Regions from separate parts of the Limosilactobacillus panis genome, predicted to be linked through region 2. Evidence: a T-box and tRNA genes for the amino acid it is inferred to sense, from the RefSeq annotation. Region 2 holds a T-box; the other regions hold tRNA genes.
The links. A T-box is a leader RNA that pairs with one kind of tRNA and senses whether it is charged. The one in region 2 lies ahead of ileS (isoleucine--tRNA ligase), so its partner is inferred to be a tRNA-Ile.
Positions count from the first base shown of each region.

Region 1: it encodes a tRNA-Ile, which carries the amino acid that the T-box ahead of ileS (isoleucine--tRNA ligase) is inferred to sense. The anticodon was not compared.
Region 3: it encodes a tRNA-Ile, which carries the amino acid that the T-box ahead of ileS (isoleucine--tRNA ligase) is inferred to sense. The anticodon was not compared.

Region 1 covers NZ_CP081855.1:229,114-232,392, reverse strand. The annotation lists rRNA gene KZE55_RS01100 (23S ribosomal RNA) at 1-1,363, opposite strand, end outside; tRNA gene KZE55_RS01095 (tRNA-Ala) at 1,526-1,598, opposite strand; tRNA gene KZE55_RS01090 (tRNA-Ile) at 1,608-1,682, opposite strand; rRNA gene KZE55_RS01085 (16S ribosomal RNA) at 1,769-3,279, opposite strand, start outside.
Region 2 covers NZ_CP081855.1:847,631-850,909, reverse strand. The annotation lists gene ileS (isoleucine--tRNA ligase) at 1-1,321, opposite strand, end outside; T-box leader at 1,376-1,589, opposite strand; gene KZE55_RS04065 (DivIVA domain-containing protein) at 1,614-2,378, opposite strand; gene KZE55_RS04060 (YlmH family RNA-binding protein) at 2,397-3,188, opposite strand; gene KZE55_RS04055 (YggT family protein) at 3,193-3,279, opposite strand, start outside.
Region 3 covers NZ_CP081855.1:469,584-472,862, reverse strand. The annotation lists rRNA gene KZE55_RS02155 (23S ribosomal RNA) at 1-1,435, opposite strand, end outside; tRNA gene KZE55_RS02150 (tRNA-Ala) at 1,598-1,670, opposite strand; tRNA gene KZE55_RS02145 (tRNA-Ile) at 1,679-1,753, opposite strand; rRNA gene KZE55_RS02140 (16S ribosomal RNA) at 1,840-3,279, opposite strand, start outside.

The sequences.
Region 1 (3,279 bases), 620 kb from region 2:
CCCCAGGAAACCTTAGTCATTCGGTGGACAGGATTCTCACCTGTCTTTCGCTACTCATACCGGCATTCTCACTTCTAAGCGCTCCACCAGTCCTCACGGTCTGACTTCGCCGCCCTTAGAACGCTCTCCTACCACGTGCACGTAGTGCACATCCACAGTTTCGGTAATATGCTTAGCCCCGGTACATTTTCGGCGCAGAATCACTCGACTAGTGAGCTATTACGCACTCTTTAAATGGTGGCTGCTTCTGAGCCAACATCCTAGTTGTCTATGCAACTCCACATCCTTTTCCACTTAGCATATATTTAGGGACCTTAACTGGTGATCTGGGCTGTTCCCCTTTCGACGGTGGATCTTATCACTCATCGTCTGACTCCTGAGGATAAATCGATGGCATTCGGAGTTTATCTGAAGTTGGTAACCCATGACGGGCCCCTTGTCCAAACAGTAGCTCTACCTCCACGATTCTTTTCCTCAAGGCTCCCCCTAAAGAGATTTCGGAGAGAACCAGCTATCTCCAAGTTCGTTTGGAATTTCACCGCTACCCACACCTCATCCCAGCCATTTTCAACTGACACGGGTTCGGTCCTCCAGTGCGCTTTACCGCACCTTCAACCTGGACATGGGTAGGTCACCTGGTTTCGGGTCTATAACTACATACTTCATACGCCCATTTAAGACTCGCTTTCGCTACGGCTCCGGTTTTCCTACCTTAACCTTGCATGCAATCATAACTCGCCGGTTCATTCTGCAAGAGGCACGCCGTCACCCATTAACGGGCTCCGACTGCTTGTAGGCACATGGTTTCAGGAACTATTTCACTCCCCTTCCGGGGTGCTTTTCACCTTTCCCTCACGGTACTGGTTCACTATCGGTCACTAGGTAGTATTTAGCCTTGCGAGATGGTTCTCGCAGCTTCCGACGGGGTTTCACGTGTCCCGCCGTACTCAGGATCCTGAACGGAGAATGTGACGTTTCGTCTACGGGGCTATCACCCTCTCTGGCACAGCTTCCCAGCTGTTGCGACTACGTCGCATTTTGGTAACTCCATTGTTCAGTCCTACAACCCCAGTAAGCAAGCTCACTGGTTTGGGCTCTTCCCCTTTCGCTCGCCGCTACTCAGGGAATCGATTTTTCTTTCTCTTCCTGCAGCTACTGAGATGTTTCAGTTCACTGCGTCTTCCCTCTGCTAGCTATGAATTCACTAGTCAGATAACCAACGACTAAGTTGGTTGGGTTTCCCCATTCGGAAATCTCCGGATCAAAGTGTACTTACCACTCCCCGAAGCATATCGGTGTTTGTCCCGTCCTTCATCGGCTCCTAGTACCAAGGCATTCACCATGCGCCCTTCATAACTTAACCTTGATGATCACTTCGTGATCACCTTGATTAATTGAGTTAGCGATTATTTCGTTAATAAAACTCAAATAACGCGGTGTTCTCGGTTTATTGTTTTGATTAATAAAGAAATTAGATATTATTTAGTTTTCAAAGTACAAGCTCTGCTAGCCTTACGACTAGCAATGGAGAATAACGGAATCGAACCGATGACCTCCTGCTTGCAAAGCAGGTGCTCTCCCAGCTGAGCTAATTCCCCAAAATATGATGGGCCTAAATGGACTTGAACCATCGACCTCACGCTTATCAGGCGTGCGCTCTAAACCAACTGAGCTATAGGCCCAAATAAGCGTCATGTGTTTTGAAAGGTAAACCTCTCAAAACTAAACAAAGTTTCAACTAATGTATAGGTTCCGTTTTATTCCTTAGAAAGGAGGTGATCCAGCCGCAGGTTCTCCTACGGCTACCTTGTTACGACTTCACCCCAGTCATCTGCCCTGCCTTAGGCAGCTCCCTCCAAAATGGTTAGGCCACTGACTTTGGGCATTGCAAACTTCCATGGTGTGACGGGCGGTGTGTACAAGGCCCGGGAACGTATTCACCGCGGCATGCTGATCCGCGATTACTAGCGATTCCGACTTCGTGCAGTCGAGTTGCAGACTGCAGTCCGAACTGAGACCGGCTTTAAGAGATTTGCACACCCTCGCGGGTTAGCTGCTCGTTGTACCGGCCATTGTAGCACGTGTGTAGCCCAGGTCATAAGGGGCATGATGATCTGACGTCGTCCCCACCTTCCTCCGGTTTGTCACCGGCAGTCTCACTAGAGTGCCCAACTGAATGCTGGCAACTAGTAACAAGGGTTGCGCTCGTTGCGGGACTTAACCCAACATCTCACGACACGAGCTGACGACGACCATGCACCACCTGTCATTGCGTCCCCGAAGGGAACGCCTAATCTCTTAGGTTAGCGCAAGATGTCAAGACCTGGTAAGGTTCTTCGCGTAGCTTCGAATTAAACCACATGCTCCACCGCTTGTGCGGGCCCCCGTCAATTCCTTTGAGTTTCAACCTTGCGGTCGTACTCCCCAGGCGGAGTGCTTAATGCGTTAGCTGCGGCACTGAAGGGCGGAAACCCTCCAACACCTAGCACTCATCGTTTACGGCATGGACTACCAGGGTATCTAATCCTGTTCGCTACCCATGCTTTCGAGCCTCAGCGTCAGTTGCAGACCAGACAGCCGCCTTCGCCACTGGTGTTCTTCCATATATCTACGCATTCCACCGCTACACATGGAGTTCCACTGTCCTCTTCTGCACTCAAGTCGCCCGGTTTCCGATGCACTTCTTCGGTTAAGCCGAAGGCTTTCACATCAGACCTAAGCAACCGCCTGCGCTCGCTTTACGCCCAATAAATCCGGATAACGCTTGCCACCTACGTATTACCGCGGCTGCTGGCACGTAGTTAGCCGTGACTTTCTGGTTGAATACCGTCACTGCATGAACAGTTACTCTCATGCACGTTCTTCTTCAACAACAGAGTTTTACGAGCCGAAACCCTTCTTCACTCACGCGGTGTTGCTCCATCAGGCTTGCGCCCATTGTGGAAGATTCCCTACTGCTGCCTCCCGTAGGAGTATGGACCGTGTCTCAGTTCCATTGTGGCCGATCAGTCTCTCAACTCGGCTATGCATCATTGCCTTGGTAGGCCGTTACCCTACCAACTAGCTAATGCACCGCGGGCCCATCCTAAAGTGATAGCCGAAACCATCTTTGATACGAAAACCATGTGGTTTTCGTAGTTATACGGTATTAGCACCTGTTTCCAAATGTTATCCCCCGCTTTAGGGTAGGTTGCCCACGTGTTACTCACCCGTCCGCCGCTCACTGGTAATCCATCGTCAAATCAGTGCAAGCACGTCATATCAGTTGGGCCAGTGCGC
Region 2 (3,279 bases):
GAACCTTCCCCCAGGATGGCTTGTATTCAACATCTTCCAGGGCGTTCAGGATATCCTGACGCATCTTGTCAATGGAAACAAACCACTGGTCGGTGGCCCGGAAGATGATTGGCTTCTTAGTCCGCCAATCGAATGGGTAGGAGTGCTTCAATGGCTCTTCAAGCAGGAGGGCACCATTTTCTTCCAGTTTCTTCAAAGAAACATCATCCGCATCCTGGTAGAAGACACCATCAAAGTCGGCGCCATTTTCCTTAGTCAGGACCCCTTGGTCATTAATTGGGGCAAAGATTGGTAAGTTGTGTTCCAAGCCGAAGTGGTAGTCATCGTCACCATAGCCAGGAGCCGTGTGAACCAAACCGGTACCAGCATCAGCAGTAACGTAGTCAGCCGTCCCTACCAGGATGTCGCGGTCGAGGTAAGGATGCTTGGTAACCATGCCATCAAGATCTGTTCCGGCAAGGTGTTTAACAACCTCATAGTCCTTCCAGCCGAGCTTTTCAGCAACGCCATCGAGTAATTCAGTGCCAATTACAAATTGACGGTCATCATCAGCTGGCTTCACAACCGAGTAGTCAAACTTGCCATTGACCGCCACGGCTTCAGAAGCGGGAACGGTCCACGGCGTCGTCGTCCAAACTACCAAGTAGGCATTGTCATCAAGAATGCCTTTACCATCCTTTACCTGCTCAGCAAAGAAGGCTGTCTTAGCAACAACATCGTGGTATTCAACTTCGGCTTCCGCCAGTGCTGATTCTGAAGACCAGGACCAATAAACGGGTTTTTTAGCTTGGTAGAGTAAGCCCTTCTTGGCGAACTCACCGAAGACCCGAACCTGCGCAGCTTCAAATTCCTTATCCAGGGTCAAGTACGGGTGATCCCATTCGCCACTAACCCCCAGTCGTTTGAAGTCGGTCCGCTGCTTGTCAACCTGCTCTAAGGCGTACTTGCGACATAGGTCCCGGAATTCGGATGTGGACATTTTTTTACGGTCATAGCCGGACTTAGTCAGTTGGTGTTCGATTGGCAGCCCGTGAGTATCCCAACCAGGAACATAGGGTGCCCGATAGCCAGTCATTGACTTGTAACGAACAATGAAATCCTTGGAAATTTTGTTCATGGCGTGGCCAATGTGAATATTACCATTGGCATACGGTGGGCCATCGTGAAGCACAAAGGTTGGCTTCCCCTCATTCAATTTTTGTCGTAATTGGTAAACTTTATTTTCTTCCCAAAGCTGTTCACGCTTAGCTTCGGTCACCGGCAACTTACCCCGCATGGGGAACTTAGTCCGGCCAAGATTTAACGTATCTTTAACCCGCATAACAACTACTCCTTTCTCTTTTCTAGTGAACTGAAATAAAAAAGCTCCATCCCTAAAAGGGACGAAGCTATCGTGGTACCACCCATTTTCAAGGCCAATTTTGGCCTCCTCTTGTCATTGATAACGGTCATGAACCGGTCGTACCTACTACAAGTTGAGTACAACACTCAGAGTCGATCAGGACTAAACACCGATCATCAGTCTCACACCAAAACTACTGACTCGCTGGGGTCGGGTGGTAAAATCCACTTCTCTTCAACGTTTTTATTTAAGTTCACTAGTTAATTTATCCCTAGTTCTTTTCCTCGTCGCTGTCTGGGAAGACAACTACCGTTTCCCCTGAATCAGCGGGAACAACTGGCTGCTCACTCGCCGCAGGTTGTTTTGCTGGCTCTGGGCCGGTTGGTGCAGATGATTCAGGCTCAACAGCTGGTTGGTCAGCGAAGTTCTCATCTGCTGGGGATGCGGAACTAATTGCTGTTGATTCTACACTTTCCGATGAATTCTTGTCAAGGTCATTTCCAAACATCTTTTGAATTTCATCATATTGTTCTGGATTATCATCCGCCAGTAGTTTGTCCCACTCATCACTTTTAACAACCTCAAGCTGAGATTCAAGCATAACCTGTAACCGTTGTCGGAAGATTCGGGTCTGCTTCTTCAAATCATTGGTTTCGGTCGTCAGTTTCCGAGCTTCTTCAGTCGTGTGGTCAATAACTTGGTTGGACTTTTCGTTTGCTTCAGAAACGATATCAGTAGCTTGCTTCTGCGCTTCACGGACCATGATGTCTGCTTCCCGCTTAGCATTGCTCTTTACCTTGTCAGCCGCTTCTTGGGCAACCAGGATTGACTTGTTAAGGGAGTCCTTTAATTCACTAAAGTATTTCAACTTTTCCTCGTCCGCCTTAACGGTCTCTTTCAATGCATGATTTTCTTCAGTTAATTCTTGAACCGTTTGGGAAACTTCTTGAATGAAGTTCGTAACTTCCTCCTGGTTGAAGCCCCGCATTTTAGTTGAAAAGTTTTGTTTATTAATTTGTTCCACAGTTAAAGCCATTTTTATTTCCTCCAAATACTATGCATGCACAACTGACAGTCTAATTTTATCTTTACCCTTCCGTGTCTTGCCATCATCTTCATCTAGCCGTATGCGACCAGCATGGCGGACCGAGATTAGGTCATGGACAACGACCTGCTCATCCGGCCGGGTAATGTCCTCCCAATTAAGCCGGACCATGCCGTGCTCAATCAACGTCTTCGCCCGGTTACGAGAGTAATTAAAGCCGGCCGCCACGATGCTATCCAGGCGTAAAGAGGTTACAGTGGTCGTCACCGCTTCCCAATCTTCAACGGGAGTTAACACCGCTGCCAAATCGGTTACCGGTAGCCACTTAACTTTTGTCCGGCCAACATGGTGCACACTTGTCCGTAAATACTGGGCCATGGAAGTTGTCACCACAACTTGCCATCGTCCCTGGTCGCCTAAAATATCGCCAAAAGCATTACGCGCCATTCCTTCGCCGATTAACGTTCCCATAATCTGCCGATGGTTAAGTTCCACAAACTTAGTCGGATAGTTAACCTCTAAAACTTGAAGATCAAAGTCACTATCCTGGGGCTTGTAATAGGGCGGATAAAACAGGAGTCGTTGCATTTCGGCACCGCTCCAACCACCATTACTAGTCACTCTGACCTGATCATCGTGACGATTGGCAATCGTTTGTGCGATGTAACGTTGTCGGGGGTTTAAAAAGGAAGTGAGGACCGGTCGGTACTGGGCAATTGCCGTGCTGATCCAGTCCGCTACTTGATCGATAAAGGGTCCTTCGTTCGGTCGAAAATGCTGCTTAATATTTTCTTCTTTCATTTTACTAACCAAACATTCCTGCTAAGGCAGAAAGACCTGACTGTGCGAGGTAAAGGACAAAAATCGCCACGACCGGTGAAAAACTAATTCC
Region 3 (3,279 bases), 380 kb from region 2:
CAACCTGTTATCCATCGCCTACGCCTCTCGGCCTCAGCTTAGGTCCCGACTTACCCTGGGAGGACGAGCCTTCCCCAGGAAACCTTAGTCATTCGGTGGACAGGATTCTCACCTGTCTTTCGCTACTCATACCGGCATTCTCACTTCTAAGCGCTCCACCAGTCCTCACGGTCTGACTTCGCCGCCCTTAGAACGCTCTCCTACCACGTGCACGTAGTGCACATCCACAGTTTCGGTAATATGCTTAGCCCCGGTACATTTTCGGCGCAGAATCACTCGACTAGTGAGCTATTACGCACTCTTTAAATGGTGGCTGCTTCTGAGCCAACATCCTAGTTGTCTATGCAACTCCACATCCTTTTCCACTTAGCATATATTTAGGGACCTTAACTGGTGATCTGGGCTGTTCCCCTTTCGACGGTGGATCTTATCACTCATCGTCTGACTCCTGAGGATAAATCGATGGCATTCGGAGTTTATCTGAAGTTGGTAACCCATGACGGGCCCCTTGTCCAAACAGTAGCTCTACCTCCACGATTCTTTTCCTCAAGGCTCCCCCTAAAGAGATTTCGGAGAGAACCAGCTATCTCCAAGTTCGTTTGGAATTTCACCGCTACCCACACCTCATCCCAGCCATTTTCAACTGACACGGGTTCGGTCCTCCAGTGCGCTTTACCGCACCTTCAACCTGGACATGGGTAGGTCACCTGGTTTCGGGTCTATAACTACATACTTCATACGCCCATTTAAGACTCGCTTTCGCTACGGCTCCGGTTTTCCTACCTTAACCTTGCATGCAATCATAACTCGCCGGTTCATTCTGCAAGAGGCACGCCGTCATCCATTAACGGGCTCCGACTGCTTGTAGGCACATGGTTTCAGGAACTATTTCACTCCCCTTCCGGGGTGCTTTTCACCTTTCCCTCACGGTACTGGTTCACTATCGGTCACTAGGTAGTATTTAGCCTTGCGAGATGGTTCTCGCAGCTTCCGACGGGGTTTCACGTGTCCCGCCGTACTCAGGATCCTGAACGGAGAATGTGACGTTTCGTCTACGGGGCTATCACCCTCTCTGGCACAGCTTCCCAGCTGTTGCGACTACGTCGCATTTTGGTAACTCCATTGTTCAGTCCTACAACCCCAGTAAGCAAGCTCACTGGTTTGGGCTCTTCCCCTTTCGCTCGCCGCTACTCAGGGAATCGATTTTTCTTTCTCTTCCTGCAGCTACTGAGATGTTTCAGTTCACTGCGTCTTCCTTCTGCTAGCTATGAATTCACTAGTCAGATAACCAACGACTAAGTTGGTTGGGTTTCCCCATTCGGAAATCTCCGGATCAAAGTGTACTTACCACTCCCCGAAGCATATCGGTGTTTGTCCCGTCCTTCATCGGCTCCTAGTACCAAGGCATTCACCATGCGCCCTTCATAACTTAACCTTGATGATCACTTCGTGATCACCTTGATTAATTGAGTTAGCGATTATTTCGTTAATAAAACTCAAATAACGCGGTGTTCTCGGTTTATTGTTTTGATTAATAAAGAAATTAGATATTATTTAGTTTTCAAAGTACAAACTCTGCTAGCCTTATGACTAGCAATGGAGAATAACGGAATCGAACCGATGACCTCCTGCTTGCAAAGCAGGTGCTCTCCCAGCTGAGCTAATTCCCCAAAATATATGGGCCTAAATGGACTTGAACCATCGACCTCACGCTTATCAGGCGTGCGCTCTAAACCAACTGAGCTATAGGCCCAAATAAGCGTCATGTGTTTTGAAAGGTAAACCTCTCAAAACTAAACAAAGTTTCAACTAATGTGTAGGTTCCGTTTTATTCCTTAGAAAGGAGGTGATCCAGCCGCAGGTTCTCCTACGGCTACCTTGTTACGACTTCACCCCAGTCATCTGCCCTGCCTTAGGCAGCTCCCTCCAAAATGGTTAGGCCACTGACTTTGGGCATTGCAAACTTCCATGGTGTGACGGGCGGTGTGTACAAGGCCCGGGAACGTATTCACCGCGGCATGCTGATCCGCGATTACTAGCGATTCCGACTTCGTGCAGTCGAGTTGCAGACTGCAGTCCGAACTGAGACCGGCTTTAAGAGATTTGCACACCCTCGCGGGTTAGCTGCTCGTTGTACCGGCCATTGTAGCACGTGTGTAGCCCAGGTCATAAGGGGCATGATGATCTGACGTCGTCCCCACCTTCCTCCGGTTTGTCACCGGCAGTCTCACTAGAGTGCCCAACTGAATGCTGGCAACTAGTAACAAGGGTTGCGCTCGTTGCGGGACTTAACCCAACATCTCACGACACGAGCTGACGACGACCATGCACCACCTGTCATTGCGTCCCCGAAGGGAACGCCTAATCTCTTAGGTTAGCGCAAGATGTCAAGACCTGGTAAGGTTCTTCGCGTAGCTTCGAATTAAACCACATGCTCCACCGCTTGTGCGGGCCCCCGTCAATTCCTTTGAGTTTCAACCTTGCGGTCGTACTCCCCAGGCGGAGTGCTTAATGCGTTAGCTGCGGCACTGAAGGGCGGAAACCCTCCAACACCTAGCACTCATCGTTTACGGCATGGACTACCAGGGTATCTAATCCTGTTCGCTACCCATGCTTTCGAGCCTCAGCGTCAGTTGCAGACCAGACAGCCGCCTTCGCCACTGGTGTTCTTCCATATATCTACGCATTCCACCGCTACACATGGAGTTCCACTGTCCTCTTCTGCACTCAAGTCGCCCGGTTTCCGATGCACTTCTTCGGTTAAGCCGAAGGCTTTCACATCAGACCTAAGCAACCGCCTGCGCTCGCTTTACGCCCAATAAATCCGGATAACGCTTGCCACCTACGTATTACCGCGGCTGCTGGCACGTAGTTAGCCGTGACTTTCTGGTTGAATACCGTCACTGCATGAACAGTTACTCTCATGCACGTTCTTCTTCAACAACAGAGTTTTACGAGCCGAAACCCTTCTTCACTCACGCGGTGTTGCTCCATCAGGCTTGCGCCCATTGTGGAAGATTCCCTACTGCTGCCTCCCGTAGGAGTATGGACCGTGTCTCAGTTCCATTGTGGCCGATCAGTCTCTCAACTCGGCTATGCATCATTGCCTTGGTAGGCCGTTACCCTACCAACTAGCTAATGCACCGCGGGTCCATCCTAAAGTGATAGCCGAAACCATCTTTGATACGAAAACCATGTGGTTTTCGTAGTTATGCGGTATTAGCACCTGTTTCCAAATGTTATCCCCCGCTTTAGGGCAGGTTGCCCACGTGTTACTCA